One region of the Massilia sp. CMS3.1 genome, then DNA from elsewhere that is predicted to be linked to it. Evidence: predicted binding sites of a transcription regulator. Region 1 holds the regulator's gene; each other region holds the start of a gene.

What was found. Region 1 encodes sigma-54, which starts transcription at its own class of promoters, with help from an activator protein. Its sites were predicted from a motif close to TGGCANGNAANCTGCTTT; they were not measured.
Region 2: the regulator sigma-54 is predicted to act here: its motif matches at 2,788-2,805, upstream of ACHAC9_RS18865 (TorF family putative porin).
Region 3: the regulator sigma-54 is predicted to act here: its motif matches at 3,651-3,668, upstream of glnA (type I glutamate--ammonia ligase).

What each region holds. Positions count from the first base shown of each region.
Region 1 covers NZ_JBIMES010000008.1:83,856-88,933, forward strand. The annotation lists gene ACHAC9_RS14460 (KpsF/GutQ family sugar-phosphate isomerase) at 1-74, shown strand, start outside; gene ACHAC9_RS14465 (KdsC family phosphatase) at 74-604, shown strand; gene lptC (LPS export ABC transporter periplasmic protein LptC) at 630-1,232, shown strand; gene lptA (lipopolysaccharide transport periplasmic protein LptA) at 1,248-1,829, shown strand; gene lptB (LPS export ABC transporter ATP-binding protein) at 1,826-2,593, shown strand; gene ACHAC9_RS14485 (RNA polymerase factor sigma-54) at 2,609-4,075, shown strand; gene hpf (ribosome hibernation-promoting factor, HPF/YfiA family) at 4,138-4,494, shown strand; gene ACHAC9_RS14495 (enoyl-CoA hydratase/isomerase family protein) at 4,617-5,078, shown strand, end outside.
Region 2 covers NZ_JBIMES010000012.1:134,674-139,751, reverse strand. The annotation lists gene ACHAC9_RS18875 (adenosylcobalamin-dependent ribonucleoside-diphosphate reductase) at 1-2,339, opposite strand, end outside; gene ACHAC9_RS18870 (accessory factor UbiK family protein) at 2,373-2,627, opposite strand; gene ACHAC9_RS18865 (TorF family putative porin) at 2,873-3,628, shown strand; gene glnK (P-II family nitrogen regulator) at 3,642-3,980, shown strand; gene amt (ammonium transporter) at 3,993-5,078, shown strand, end outside.
Region 3 covers NZ_JBIMES010000004.1:170,311-175,388, forward strand. The annotation lists gene ntrC (nitrogen regulation protein NR(I)) at 1-338, opposite strand, end outside; gene glnL (nitrogen regulation protein NR(II)) at 400-1,482, opposite strand; gene ACHAC9_RS08535 (DUF4124 domain-containing protein) at 1,479-1,985, opposite strand; gene glnA (type I glutamate--ammonia ligase) at 2,148-3,563, opposite strand; gene ACHAC9_RS08545 (rhodanese-like domain-containing protein) at 3,881-4,339, shown strand; gene ACHAC9_RS08550 (CocE/NonD family hydrolase) at 4,361-5,078, opposite strand, start outside.

The DNA.
Region 1 (5,078 bases):
TGGTAATCGACGAGGACGGCATCCTGGTCGGCGCCCTGCATATCCACGACCTGACCCGTGCCAAGGTGATCTGATGACCCCGCTCGACCACATGACGCGCGCCGCCCGTGTAAAAGTGATGATCTTCGATGTCGACGGCATCCTGACCGACGGCAGCCTGACGTATGGCCCCGAGGGAGAGATCACCAAGACGTTCAATGTCCTCGATGGCCTGGGCATCCAGCTGCTGCAAAAGACGGGCGTGGCCACCGCCATCATCAGCGCGAGAAAATCGCCGATCGTGGTCGCACGTGCGAAAGACCTGGGCATTACCCATGTCTGGCAAGGCTTTCACGACAAGCGCATCGCGTTTGCCGAGCTGCTGGCGCAATTGAACCTGACGGCCCAGCAGTGCGGCTATATCGGCGACGACGTGATCGACCTGCCGCTGCTGACCAAGGTAGGGTTTGCCGTCACGGTGCCGACCGGGCACCCGGAGGTGCAGCACCGCGCGCACTACGTTACCAAAGCCGGCGGCGGGCGTGGCGCCGTGCGCGAGGTGTGCGACATGGTGATGCGGGCCCAGGGCAGCTACGACGAGGCGCTGGCGCCTTATTTCCAATGAGTTGGCGTGAAGGCATGGCCCCCACGTGAATAAACGTACCGCACACCGCTGGCGCACACTGGCGCTGATGCTGACGGCTGTCTTCTTCGCCTTCGGCAGCTTCTGGCTGCTGCAGGCGATCCAGACCGATGACAGCGCCACCGCCGGCAACGTCCTGAACGAGCCGGATTACATCGTCGAGAATTTCAGTTTCGTGCGCATGACCGAACAGGGCGCGCCGCGCTACGTGATGTCCGGCGCGCGCCTGGCGCACCATCCCGAGAACGACGTGTCGGAGATATCCAGGCCGATCGTCGAGAGCATGGACCCTGGCCGCCCGCGCATGACCATGCACGCCGAACGGGGCCAGGTCTACCATGGCGAAAACCGCGTCGAGTTGATCGGCAAGGTCGACATCAAGCGCCCGGCCACGCCGACCAGCGAAGCCCTGCACGCGCGCACCGAGGCCCTCACCGTGCTGGCCGACGACGAGATCCTCAAGACGGCGCTGCCGGTGCAGATGACGCTGGGCGCGTCAACGATGAACGGGATCGGCATGGTGGCCGACAACCCGACCCAGAAGCTGCACCTCGGCGGGCGCGGCCAGATCGTCTATCCGCCGCGCCAGAACGCCGCACCACCCCAATAACAGGAACGAGCACCCATGAAAAACAGTTTCCATAACGTGATCGCCGCCGCCTTTCTTTCCCTGCTCTCGCTGTCGGCTTCCGCCGAGCGCGCGGACTCGCTCAAGCAGGCCGTCATCAACTTCGATTCGCTCGACGTCGACGAAGTCACGCAGACGCGCATCCTGACGGGAAATGTCATCGTCACACGCGGCACATTGACCCTGAAATCGGACCGCGCCCTGGTCAAGGAAAGCCCGGAAGGCTATATGAGCGTGACGCTGACCTCGGGTCCGGGCCGCGTGGCGACCTTCCGCCAGAAGCGCGACGGCGGTCCCGACCTGTGGATGGAAGGCCAGGCCGAGCGCATCGAATACGACGAGCGCCAGGAACTGGTGAAACTGTTTTCGAAGGCGATCGTCAAGCAGCTCGAAAACGGACGCCTGACGAACGAACTCGATGGCGCCTACATCTCCTACGACAGCCGGCGCGAAGTGGCGACCGTACGTAACGACGTCAGCGGCGAAAGCCGTGTTGGCGGCGGACGCGGCACCCTGATCATCGCGCCGCGCCGCGCGGCGCCTGGGGCCGCGCCCGCACCGGCGCCGGGAAAGCCATGATGATGAAGGATATGCCCGACAGCCGCAGCACCCTGGTCGTGCGGGGACTGCAGAAAAGCTACGGCAAGCGCCTGGTCGTGCGCGACGTCTCGCTCGAGGTGGGCTGCGGCGAAGTCGTCGGCCTGCTGGGCCCGAACGGCGCCGGCAAGACCACCTCGTTCTACATGATCGTGGGCCTGGTGCCGTCGGACGCCGGCACCATCGAGATCAACGGCGCCGACATCTCGAGCCTGCCGATCCACCGGCGCGCGGTGATGGGCCTGTCCTACCTGCCGCAGGAAGCGTCGGTGTTTCGCAAGCTGACGGTGGAAGACAATATCCGCGCCGTGCTCGAACTGCAGCGCGACGACAATGGCAAGGCGCTCACGAAAGACGCCATCAACACCCGCCTGGACTCCCTGTTAGGCGAACTTCAAATCGAGAAGCTGCGCGAGAATCCGGCGCTCTCACTGTCGGGCGGCGAACGGCGCCGCGTCGAGATCGCACGCGCGCTGGCCACCAACCCGCGCTTCGTGCTGCTCGACGAGCCCTTTGCCGGCGTCGATCCGATCGCGGTGATCGAGATCCAGCGCATCGTGCGCTTCCTGAAGGAGCGCGGCATCGGCGTCTTGATCACGGACCACAATGTGCGCGAGACGCTCGGCATCTGCGACCGCGCCTACATCATCAACCAGGGCGCGGTGCTGGCGTCGGGACGTCCCGACGACATCATCGCCGACGAGTCGGTACGACGCGTCTACCTGGGCGAACATTTCAGAATGTAGGATTGAAACGGCGCCATGAAACAATCCCTGCAACTCCGGACTTCGCAGCACCTGGCGCTCACGCCGCAGCTTCAGCAGTCGATCCGGCTGTTGCAGCTGTCCACGCTCGAACTGCACCAGGAGCTCGAGCAAATCCTGTCCGATAATCCGCTGCTCGAGCGGCTCGACGATCCGCTCGACCATTCGGTGCGCCTGCTGGCCGACGGTGCGATCAACGATTCGCCGCCACAAGCCGAGGCGCCGGCCCCGGGTGCCGAGGAGGGCGCGCCGGCCCCGGAATCGGCCGATGGGGAAGGCGGCGCCGAGGTCGAGCGCGGAGAGACCGACGGCGACTGGGGTGAGCTCGGGCGCAGCTCGGGCGGCGACGGCGACGACGATGGCCGTCCGCAGCTCGGCGCCATCGGCGTGACGCTGCGCGAGCACCTGACGGAACAGGTGCGGGTGACGGGCGTGACGGACCGCGACCGCGTACTGGCCGAACTGGTGATCGACGCGATCGACGACAACGGCTACCTCGAAGAGCAGTTGGATGAGATCCACGCGCGCTTGCCGGACGAGCTGGACATCGAGATGGATGAATTGCGCTGCGCGCTGGCGCTGGTGCAAAGCCTCGATCCGACCGGCGTCGGTGCGCGCAGCGCGGCCGAGTGCCTGGCGCTGCAGATCCGCAGCATGCGCGGCGTGCCGCTGGTGACGCGACGCATGGCCTTGAAAATCGTCGAGGGTTATCTGACCTGGTTCGCGCAGCGCGAATTCACCAAGCTGAAAAAAGCGCTCGACTGCGACGACGAAGACCTGCGCGAAGCGCAAGCCGTGATCCGCCAGTGCAATCCGCACCCCGGCGCGGCGTTCGCGTCGAGCGTGTCGGATTACGTCGTTCCGGACGTTATTGTCCGCAAATCGAAGGGCGGCTGGGCCGTCACGCTGAACAACGAAGTGATGCCGCGCCTGCGCGTCAACAACGTCTACGCCACCTTGCTCAAGCAGGGAAAAGGCGAAGGGCAAATGGGCGCGCAGCTGCAGGAAGCGAAGTGGTTGATTAAAAATATGCGCCAGCGCTTCGACACGATCCTGCGTGTTTCGCAGGCAATTGTGGAACGCCAGCGCAACTTTTTTAGCCATGGCGCGGTTGCCATGCGTCCCCTTGTGCTTCGCGAGATAGCTGATACACTAGGTCTGCACGAGAGCACCATTTCTCGTGTAACAACTCAAAAATTCATGCTGACCCCGCACGGCATGTTTGAGCTGAAGTATTTTTTCGGAAGCCACGTCGCCACCGAAGCGGGGGGCGAAGCATCGTCAACGGCGATACGGGCGCTTATTGCGCAGCTGACAGGAGCAGAAGACCCAAAGAACCCATTATCCGATAGCAAGATCGCGGAAATGCTCGGTGAACAAGGTATGGTCATTGCGCGCCGCACGGTTGCAAAATACCGCGAGGCACTCAAGATTCCTCCCGTCAGTCTCCGCAAATCCTTGTAACAGCGGCACCCACGCGTCCCAGGCGCGGTAGCGGAGTCCGCGCATTTATCTAAGGAGTGTGTATGAATCTCACCATCAGTGGCCACCACCTCGACGTCACCCCCGCCATCCGTGAATACGTACAGAACAAGCTCGAACGCATCACCCGCCATTTCGATCAAGTCATCGATTCCCACGTGATCCTCGCGATCGACAATCTCACTGAAAAAGACAAACGGCAAAAGGCCGAGATCAACTTGCGCCTGTCCGGCAAGATGGTGCACGTGGAGAGTGTGGCGCACGACTTGTATGCCGCGATCGACCTGTTGATGGACAGGCTGGATCGCCAGGTGATGAAGTACAAATCGATACTGAAAGACCATGGTCACGAGGCGCTCAAGCGCCGTCCTGAAGGCGGAGAGGCCACTGCTGCGTTCTGATCAGCACTGAGCACCGTCTGAACGAGGGCGCCGAAAGGCGCCCTTTTCAATTGGGCGTGGGCGCATGCACCCGCGACGCACGCGCTTCGGTAAAATGCATGTTTTTCCGTAAGCCGACCACCATGACCGACCATGTCCTGACCCGCGTTGCCAACGGCACCGGCGTGATTACGCTCGACCGTCCGAAGACCTTGAATTCTCTCTCGCTGGCGATGGTGCGGCGCCTCACCGCCATCCTGCTGGCCTGGCGCGACGATGCATCGGTCGCCGCGGTCGTGCTCACCAGCAGCAGCGAAAAAGCACTGTGCGCCGGCGGCGACATCCGCTTCTTCCATGAAGCCGGCCACGCCACCCCGCCAGGGGGCAGCGCGCTGCTGGAAGATTTTTTCACCGAAGAATACGCGCTGAACCACCTCATCTACTTCTATCGGAAACCGTATATCTCGATCATGGATGGCGTGGTGATGGGCGGCGGCATGGGCATCGCCCAGGGAGGTCCCGAGAGCGGCCTGCGCATCGTCACCGAGCGCACCAAAATGGCCATGCCGGAAGTGAACATCGGCTTGTTCCCGGATGTCGGCGGC
Region 2 (5,078 bases), on a different contig from region 1:
AGCGGCGGCGTCTCGATCGGCGCGCCGCGCGCGGCCAACTGGCGCGCCAGCTGCGCCACCGGCACCTGGTTGCCCTGGCTGTCGAGGAAGCCGCGCTTGACCAGGATCCGCTGCAGCATGAAGCCGACCGCCGCCGCTTCCGAATCATGGAACACCGGCACCCGGGCGCCATCTTCGCGTGTCAGAAAACCGCAGCGTACCGGCCCCTTTTCCCAGACCACGTCGCGCATGTCGGCCAGGGCTTTCGCGATCGGCCCGCCGGCGCGCGCCAGCATCGACAGCAGGCGCATCGAGGAAGTGATCCACTGCTGGCCATCGCTGCGCTGGTTGGCCGGCATGAAGAATTCGAAGGGACGCTCGATCGTGACCGGTACGCCGTCCGCCAGGCCCTCGGCCCGGATGAAGCTCACCGTCAGGTACAGGGTCTTGCGGCCTTCCTGGGTGGCGTATTCGACTTTCGAGGTGACGGAATCGAGTTCTCCCAACGGGCGCCCGTCGAAGCGCCTGCGCAGTGGATCGTCGTCGATGCCGCCCTGGTCGGCGTCCGATGCCGCGCTACCGAGCACGCTGCCCAGCACCGCGTTCGGGCGATAGGTCGCAAGGCCCTTCAGGCCGGCGCGCCAGGCCTCCAGGTACAGGCCGCGAAAATCTTCATACGGATAGTCGGCGGGAACGTTCACCGTCTTCGAGATCGACGTATCGATGAAGGGTTGAACAGCTTCGAGCATGCGCAGGTGGTCGTCGGCGCGCATCCGGAGTGCGGTGACGAATTGCGGCGGTAGTGGTCCGCCTGGTGCGGCTTGCGGATGCAGGCGCTGGTACAGGCGCCAGGCATGGTCCTGCACCTCGTAGGCCCGCGTCGCTCCGTCCGGCATGCGCTTCTTGCGTTGATAGGTCCAGGAGTAGGCCGGCTCGATGCCGTTCGACGCATTGTCGGCAAAGGCGAGCGCGATGGTGCCGGTCGGCGCGATCGAGAGCAGGTGCGAATTGCGGATGCCGTGCACCCGGATTGCTTCGCGCAGGTCCTGCGGCAAACGCGCGACGAACCGACCTGCGAGATAAGGCTCGGCATCGAACAGGGGAAAGCTGCCTTTTTCGCGCGCCAGCTCGACGGACGCGGCATACGCGGCATCGCGCAGGTGCTCGGCGATCTGCGCGGCGAGCAGCCGTCCTTCGGGCGCGTCGTAGCGCAGCCCCAGCATGACAAGCGCGCTGCCCAGGCCCAGGAAACCGAGGCCGATGCGGCGCTTGGCGCGGGCCTCCTCTGCCTGTTGCGGCAGCGGCCATTCCGTCGCATCGAGCACCAGGTCGAGCATGCGCACCGCAACGGCGGCCACTTCGCGCATGCGCTTGAAGTCGAAGCGGGCCTGCTGCGTCAATGGCGCGTCGACGAAGCAGGTGAGATTGAGGGAACCGAGGTCGCAGCAGCCGTAGGCGGGCAGGGGCTGCTCGCCGCAGGGATTGGTGGCGCGCAGCTGCTCGCAATACCAGAGGTTGTTTTCGCCATTCATGCGGTCGATGAACAGCACACCCGGCTCGGCATGGTCATAGGTCGAGGCCATGATGCTGTCCCAGAGCGTGCGGGCCCTTACCTCGCGCCAGACCCACAGGCCATCCTCGCGCTGGTGGGCGCCTCCCTCGATGAATTCCTCACCCGGTTCGGCGCGGTGCACCAGCGCGAAGCCGGCATCGGCTTCCAGCGCATGCATGAAGGCGTCGCTGACGCCGACGGAGATATTGAAATTCGAGAGGCCGCCGCGGTCCTTGGCGGCGATGAAGCGTTCGATGTCGGGATGGTCGATGCGCAGCACGCCCATCTGGGCGCCGCGCCGGGCGCCGGCCGATTCGACCGTGCGGCACGAGGCGTCGAACAGCTCCATGTACGACACCGGACCGGACGCGCGCGAACGGGTGCCGTGCACGACGGCCCCAAACGGGCGGATGGCGCTGAAGTCGTAGCCGACGCCGCCGCCGCGGCGCATCGTTTCGGCCGCTTCTGCCAGGGCCGTATAGATGCCGGGCAGGCCGTCCTCGAACCCGGTGACCGAGTCGCCGACCGGCTGGACGAAACAATTGATGAGGGTGGCCTTCAGTTGGAGACCGGCGGCGGAGTTGATCCGTCCGCCAGGGACGAAGCCATGTTCCATGGCCCGGAAGAAGCGTTCTTCCTGTTCAGCGCGAAGTGCCGGTGCCTCGCGCGCGGCGAGCGCTTTCGCTACGCGCCGGCGCACGTCGGCGACCGTGGTTTCATCGCCTTTCGCATACTTCTCGCGCAGTACGTCGATCGATACCTCTTGTGGAGGCAGGGGCATGCCGGGCAGTTTGTCGTTTGCATTCATGGCTGCCTTCCAAAGGAGTACAGCATGCGGCGATCAGACTTTCGGCGCGGTCTCCGTCAGCCGCGTTTCCAGCTCGGCCACGCGCAGCTCGAGCGCTTCGAGCTTGGCGCGCGTCTTTGCCAGCACCTGGGCCTGGATGTCGAATTCTTCGCGGGTCACGAGGTCGAGCTTGGAAAAGCCCTGGGTCATCATCGCCTTGACGTTGCGCTCGATGTCCTTGGCCGGCGCGCTGTCCATCGCCTGATTGATCTTGCCTTGCAAGTCGTTGAAGAAATTATTCATGTCCATCAGTCCTGGTCGGCGAGGTGGCGCACCACAGTGGTGCGCGATGACCTCGTTTAGTGCGTGAGGGCGGGTCGTGCCCCCGTCCTGCACTTAATTGTGGTGATTACCACCGGATGTGGGGCAGGTGAGCGAAAAATCAAGCACATGCCGTGCCCCCGTGAGCTGGCACGCATTCTGCTACAGGATGGATAAAGCTGCAACGCAGGCTGCCAGAAACACCAACATCCATCCACTCAAGGGGAATCGTCATGAAGAATAAGTTAGCAGGCAATGCAGCAGGGGGAGCAGCAATTCTGGCGCTGGCAATGATGGTCGGCACGGCGGCGCAGGCACAGGAGGCACCCGCGGCCGAACACCAGCTCAGCTACAACGCTGCCCTCACCAGCGAGTATCGTTACCGCGGCCTGTCGCAAACCCGCTTCGATCCGGCCCTGCAGGGCGGCGCCGACTACACCCACAGCCCCAGCGGTTTCTATGTCGGCACCTGGCTCTCGACCATCAAGTGGACGAAGGACCTTGGCGGCGACGGCAACGTCGAAGTCGACCTGTACGCGGGCAAGCGCGGCCAGATCACGGACGCGATCAGCTACGACGTCGGCGGCCTGTACTACTGGTACCCGTCGAACGACCTGAACCCGGATGCGAACACCTTCGAGCTGTACGGCCAGGTCGGCTTCGGTCCGGCCTACCTGAAGTATTCGCACGCGACCACGAACCTGTTCGGCACGACCAACAGCAAGCAGAGCGGCTACCTCGACCTGGGCGCCAACGTGCCGATCGAAGCGGTCGCGGGCCTGGTGCTGAACCTGCACGTCGGCCGCCAGCGCGTGAAAAACAACGGCCAGTTCTCGTACACCGACTACAAGGTCGGCCTGACCAAGGACCTGGGCTTTGCCAGCGTCTCGCTGGCCTGGATCAAGGCGAATACCGAAAGCTATCTCAGCCCGACCGGCCGCAACCTGGGCAAGTCGGCGGCCGTGCTCTCCGTCTCGAAAACCTTCTGAAAGAGGCAATCCGATGAAACTGATTACCGCCATTATCAAGCCCTTCAAGCTCGACGAAGTGCGTGAGGCGCTGTCGGAAATAAACGTGCAGGGCATGACGGTCACCGAAGTCAAGGGCTTCGGCCGCCAGAAGGGCCACACCGAGCTCTACCGTGGAGCCGAGTACGTGGTCGACTTCCTCCCGAAAATCAAGATCGAAGCGGCCGTCGACGACGCCGTCGTCGACCAGGTCATCGACGCCATCCAAAGCGCCGCGCGCACCGGCAAGATTGGCGACGGCAAAATCTTCGTGTCCGACCTCAACCAGGTCATCCGTATCCGTACCGGCGAGACCGGCAACGACGCACTGTAAGGGGATTTCCAAATGAATCGAACCATGACAAAAATCCTGGGGGCCGCGCTGGCACTCGGCCTGGCTTTACCGGCCGCCGCCGCCCCGTCCATCAACAAGGGCGACACCGCCTGGATGTTCGTCGCCACACTGCTCGTGATCATGATGGCGATCCCGGGACTGGCGCTGTTCTACGGCGGCCTGGTGCGCGCCAAGAACATGCTGTCGGTACTGCTGCAGGTCTTCATGGTGTTCTCGGTGATCATCGTGCTGTGGTGCGTGTACGGCTATTCGCTCGCCTTCACCGGCGGCAGCCCCTTCATCGGCGGCTTTGATCGCGCCTTTTTGAACGGCATCTACGATCCGGCCGCGGGCGTGTTCAGCATGGCAGCCACCTTCAGCAAGGAAACGATGATCCCCGAGTTCATCTTCGTCGCCTTCCAGGGCACCTTTGCCGCCATCACCTGCGCCCTGATCGTCGGCGCCTTTGCCGAGCGCGCGCGCTTCGCCGCGGTGCTCGCCTTCGTGGTGCTGTGGTTCACCTTCGGCTACATCCCGGTCGCGCACATGGTCTGGTTCTGGGCCGGTCCCGACGCGATCACCGATGCGGCCACGCTGGCCAGCGTCACCGCCGACGCCGGCTGGCTGTGGCAAAAGGGCGCGCTCGACTTCGCGGGCGGCACCGTGGTGCACATCAACGCGGCAGTGGCCGGCCTGGTCGGCGCCTATGTGATCGGCAAACGCGTCGGCTACGGCCGCGAATCGATGGCGCCGCACTCGCTGACGATGACCATGATCGGCGCCTCGCTGCTGTGGGTTGGCTGGTTCGGCTTCAATGCCGGTTCGGCACTCGAAGCAGGCGACGTCGCAGCGCTGGCTTTCATCAATACCCTGCTTGCCACCGCCGCTTCCACCGTCGCCTGGACCATGGGCGAGTGGATGACCAAGGGTAAGCCGTCCATGCTGGGCGCCGCCTCGGGTGCCGTTTCCGGCCTGGTGGCCATTACGCCGGCTTGCGGCTTCGTCGGCCCGATGGGCGCGCTGGTGATCGGCCTGGTCGGCGGCATCGTCTGCCTGTGGGGCGTGAATGGCTTGAAGCGACTGCTGCGCGTCGACGAT
Region 3 (5,078 bases), on a different contig from region 1:
ATCAGGGAGACGGCCTTGTCGATGTCGAAGGGTTTGGCAAGGTAATCAAAAGCGCCGCCCTGGAACGAGGCGACGGCCGAATCGAGGTCGGAAAAAGCCGTGATGATAATGACCGGCAGGCCGGGATGGCGCGCCTTCACGGCCTGCAGCAGGTCGATGCCCGATTCGCCCGGCATGCGGATGTCCGATACCAGCACCTGCGGCGCATCGAGCTCGAAGGCGGCCAAGGCATCGCGCGCGTTGGCGAAGCTGCGCGTCTCGAGATTCTCGCGCGCCAGGGCTTTTTCCAGCACCCAGCGGATCGATGCGTCGTCGTCGACAATCCAGATTGGTTTCATGTAGGTCGTGCTTTCCGCAATGTGGCTTGATAAGTGGACACGGCGGAAACACGGCCGCCCCTTATGGGAGCGGCAGCAGGATCCGGAAATCCGTCAGTCCAGGCCGGCTTTCGCACTCGATCATGCCCAGGTGCTGCTGCACGAAGGTTTGCGCCAGCGTCAGCCCCAGGCCGCTGCCGCCATCCCTGCCCGACACCAGCGGGTAGAAGATACGGTCGCGGATCTCCGGTGCGATGCCCGGTCCATTGTCAATGATATGCAAGTCTAATGCCAGGCCGTAGCGGACCTTGGCCAGGGTGACCTGGCGCGCCACCCGGGTGCGCAAAACGATCTCGGCGTTCCCCAGCGCGATGCGGCCCGCCAGCGCCTGCGCGGCATTGTGGACGATGTTCAGAACGGCCTGGATCAGCTGCTCCTTGTCGCCCCTGAACTCGGGAATCGAGGCATCGTAATCGCGCCGGATGGTCAGACCGTTGGGGAATTCGGCCAGCACCAGCGAGCGCACGCGCTCGCACACTTCGTGGATATTCACGTCGCCGACGATATAGGGCTTGCGGTGCGGCGCCAGTAGGCGGTCGACCAGGGTTTGCAGGCGATCGGCTTCCTTGATGATGACTTGCGTGTATTCCTTGAGCTCGCCCAGGTGCAGCGGCGGCAGTTCCAGTTCCAGCAGTTGCGCCGCGCCGCGGATGCCGCCCAGCGGGTTCTTGATCTCGTGCGCCAGGTTGCGAATGAGTTCCTTGTTGGCCTGGCTCTGGTCGAGGAAGCGCTCCTCGCGGTCGAGTTTCAGTTGCTGGACGTTTTCGCGCAGCTCGATCAGCACTTCGCCGTTTTCCAGGCTGCTGGCGATCGAGTGCACATGCAGGGTGTCGCGGCCCTGTCTTTCCAAGGCCAGGTCCTGGCGCAGGTCGGCGTATTGATGGGTGCGGGTCTGCTCGCACAGGGCGGCCAGTTCGTCGCCATTGCTGAACAACGCGGCCAGGGTCTGGCGCGACAGGGATTTCAACGAGGCGTCGAGCATGTTCTCGGCCGCCGGATTGGCGTAACGCACGCGGTCGGTCGCATCGACCAGCAGCACCGATGAGGCCAACAGTTCGAGGCCGGCGAAGCGCGCCGGCTGCACGGTACGCGCGGGCTCGCTCATCGGATATTGGCGAGCTCGCGCCGCAGCGCCTCGATATTGCGCTCGGTACGGCTGATGTCGTCGCGCATCCCGGCGACGCGCTCCTGGTACTTGGCGTAGTTGCGTTCGTTGCCCTGGCGCTCGGGCTCGCCGTTGTTGAAGACCTGGCGCAGCTCAAGCAGCTTCTTCTCTTCGGCGCGCAATTCGTCGTTCAGGATGCCGCGACGGTCGTCGTCGCGGGCGCGCTGCTGCGAGGTGTCGACGCGCGGGAAGTTCGATGGGCTGGGCGTCGCCGCGGCGGCGACGGCCGGGGCCGCATTGCCCGGGCGGGACGCCAACGGCGCCGGGGCACGGCGCTCGACCGGCGCCGGAATATAGCCCGGCAAATCAAGCGCCTTGCAGCCACGCTTTCCCGTATCGGTGAACTCGACGCGCCCTTGCGCATCGACGCATTTGTAGACAGTGGTCTGGGCGTGGGCCGCACCATGAATCAGCAGGCCGGCGGCCATTGCCAGGCGGGTCATACTGGTTGTCAGTCGCATCAGTAGAGGCAGCACGTCGAGCGTGCAAGGTGGAGTTGAGCCGAATATACCGCATCCATAAAAAAACGCGGGGAAAGCCACCGGCCCTCCCCGCGTTTGTTACCAGTGCTTACAGCTTTTGATGCCGTAGCGCAACAGGTTGGTTTATGCCGAGTAGTACATGTCGAACTCGAGCGGGTGCGGCGTCATGCGCATGCGCTGCACTTCCTGCATTTTCAGTTCCAGGTAAGCGTCGATCATGCTGTCGCTGAACACGCCGCCGCGGGTCAGGAACTCGCGGTCCTTGTCCAGCGCCTCGAGGGCTTCTTCGAGCGAAGCGCAGACGGTCGGGATCAGCTTGTCCTCTTCCGGCGGCAGGTGGTACAGGTCCTTCGAGGCCGCTTCGCCCGGATGGATCTTGTTCTGGATGCCGTCCAGGCCGGCCATCAGCAGCGCCGAGAAGCACAGGTAGACGTTGGCCAGCGGGTCCGGGAAGCGCACTTCGATGCGGCGGCCCTTCGGGTTGGCCACGTGCGGGATGCGGATCGAGGCCGAGCGGTTCTTGGCCGAATAGGCCAGCTTGACCGGCGCTTCGTAGCCCGGCACCAGGCGCTTGTACGAATTGGTGCCAGGGTTGGTGATCGCGTTCAGGGCCTTGGCGTGCTTGATGATGCCGCCGATGTAGAACAGCGCCGTGTCCGACAGGCCGGCATAGCCGTCGCCCGCGAACAGGTTCTTGCCGTCTTTCCAGATCGACTGGTGCACGTGCATGCCCGAGCCGTTGTCGCCGTTGATCGGCTTGGGCATGAAGGTCGCGGTCTTGCCATAGCTGTGGGCAACGTTCCAGACCACGTACTTCATGTTCTGGGTCCAGTCGGCGCGCTCGACCAGGGTCGAGAAGCGGGTGCCGATTTCGTTCTGGCCGGCGCCTGCCACTTCGTGGTGGTGCACTTCGACCGGGATGCCGAGCGATTCGAGGATCAGGCACATTTCCGAGCGCATGTCCTGGAAGCTGTCGACCGGAGGCACAGGGAAGTAACCGCCCTTGACCGCGGGACGGTGACCGCTGTTGCCGCCTTCGAACTTGCCGTCGGTCGACCACGAAGCTTCTTCCGATTCGATTTTCACGAAGCAGCCCGACATGTCGACTTTCCAACGGATCGAATCGAAAATGAAGAATTCAGGTTCAGGACCGAAGAAGGCGGTGTCGCCCAGGCCGGTCGACTTCAGGTAGGCTTCGGCGCGCTTGGCGATCGAGCGTGGATCGCGGTCGTAGCCCTTGCCGTCCGACGGCTCGATCACGTCGCACTGCATGAACATCGTCGTCTCTTCCATGAACGGGTCGATGTTGGCGGTGTTCGGGTCCGGCATCAGGAGCATGTCCGATGCTTCGATGCCCTTCCAGCCGGCGATCGACGAACCGTCGAAGGCGTGGCCCGACTCGAACTTGTCGAGGTCGAAGTGCGACACAGGAACGGTAACGTGCTGCTCTTTACCGCGGGTATCCGCGAAGCGGAAATCCACGAACTTGACTTCGTTGTCCTTCACCATCTGCATCACATCTGCGGCGGTCTTTGCCATGCGTTTCTCCTCAATGAAATTTGGTGGCGCTGAAAGGCGAGATCGTTTCCGACCGGTCAGCCTCTCTGCGACATGCTTGCAGGAACATATGCAGGAACCATGCCAGCGATTCTTACATGAACAAATGCGTTATCGTTCTTTGGAACGCCGAGAGTTTAACCATAAAATCTTCTTCAACATGCAAATATTCAATGGTGCACGCCAACACAAGATTTGCACCATTATGGTGCAATGCGAGGACCGTGCACTATTTTGATGCAGTGCGCACCGTTTCGGCAAGTGTGCGCCAGCGCGGTGCGAACCACACAAGGACAACGATGAAAACGACCAAAGAAATACTCGACACAGCACGCGAGCGCACTCCTGGCCAGCCCTATGCAGGCGCGGTCACGCTCGATGAAGCATTCATGCTGCTGCAGGCAGCGCCGAACGTGAAACTGATCGATGTACGCACCAACGCCGAGCGCGACTGGGTCGGCCGCGTGGCGGTACCCGAAGGCCAGCATCTGGCCATCGAATGGGCGATGTATCCGGGGGGCCAGCCGAATCCCGAATTCGGCGCGCAACTCGAACAGATCGCCGCCAGGGACGAGATCCTGCTGTTCCTGTGCCGCTCCGGCGTGCGCTCGCGCCACAGCGCGCGCGTGGCGACCGAGCTCGGTTACGCGAATGCCTTCGATATTCTGGAAGGCTTCGAGGGGGACAAGGATGGCGAGGGCCACCGCAAGACAGTCGGCGGCTGGTGCAAGGCGGGCTTGCCGTGGGTTGGCGCTTGACCGTAGGTCCTGATGCCGCCGTCAGCGCGGCAGCACCATCACCTGCACGCCGGAGGCCGACTCCGGCGCGCGGTACACGCGTTGTGTCGCCTTTTTAAAATCTTCCGGCCGCGCCTTGGGGATGTGCATGAACGTCTGCGGATTCAGGTCGACCAGCGGGAACCAGGAACTCTGCACCTGCACCATGATCCGGTGCCCGCGGCGAAATGTATGGTTGACGTCGCCGATGCCGAAGCTGACCGCCTCGACTTTCCCGGGCACGAAGGGCGCGGGCTTTTCGAAACTGTTGCGGAACTTGCCGCGCAGCGGATTGCCGCGCACCAGCTGCTGGTAGCCACCCATCTCGAGCTTTGGCGCGGGAATATCGCTGCCCTTGCGCTCGGCAGGCGTTTCCGGATACGCCGCCGGATACACGTCGATCAGTTTCACCACCCAGTCGGCATCGGTCCCGGTGGTCGAGACGAACAGCTTCGGCGTCACGGGACCGGCAATCGTCAGGTCCTCTTCCAGCACCTCGCTCTGGTAGACCAGAACATCGGGACGCGTCGCCGCGAAGCGCTGGTCCGAGACCATGTATTCCTTCGGCACGCCAACGGCCGGATAGCCGATGAAGGGAACCGGTTTGCGCGGGTCGGCGACGTATTCGTCGTAGGCCGACGTCGACGCGGCCGGCTGCTTCCATTCCAGCTTGCCGTCGGCGCCGAAATACAGCGTGCGCGGCCTGGCCTGCAGCGGCGGC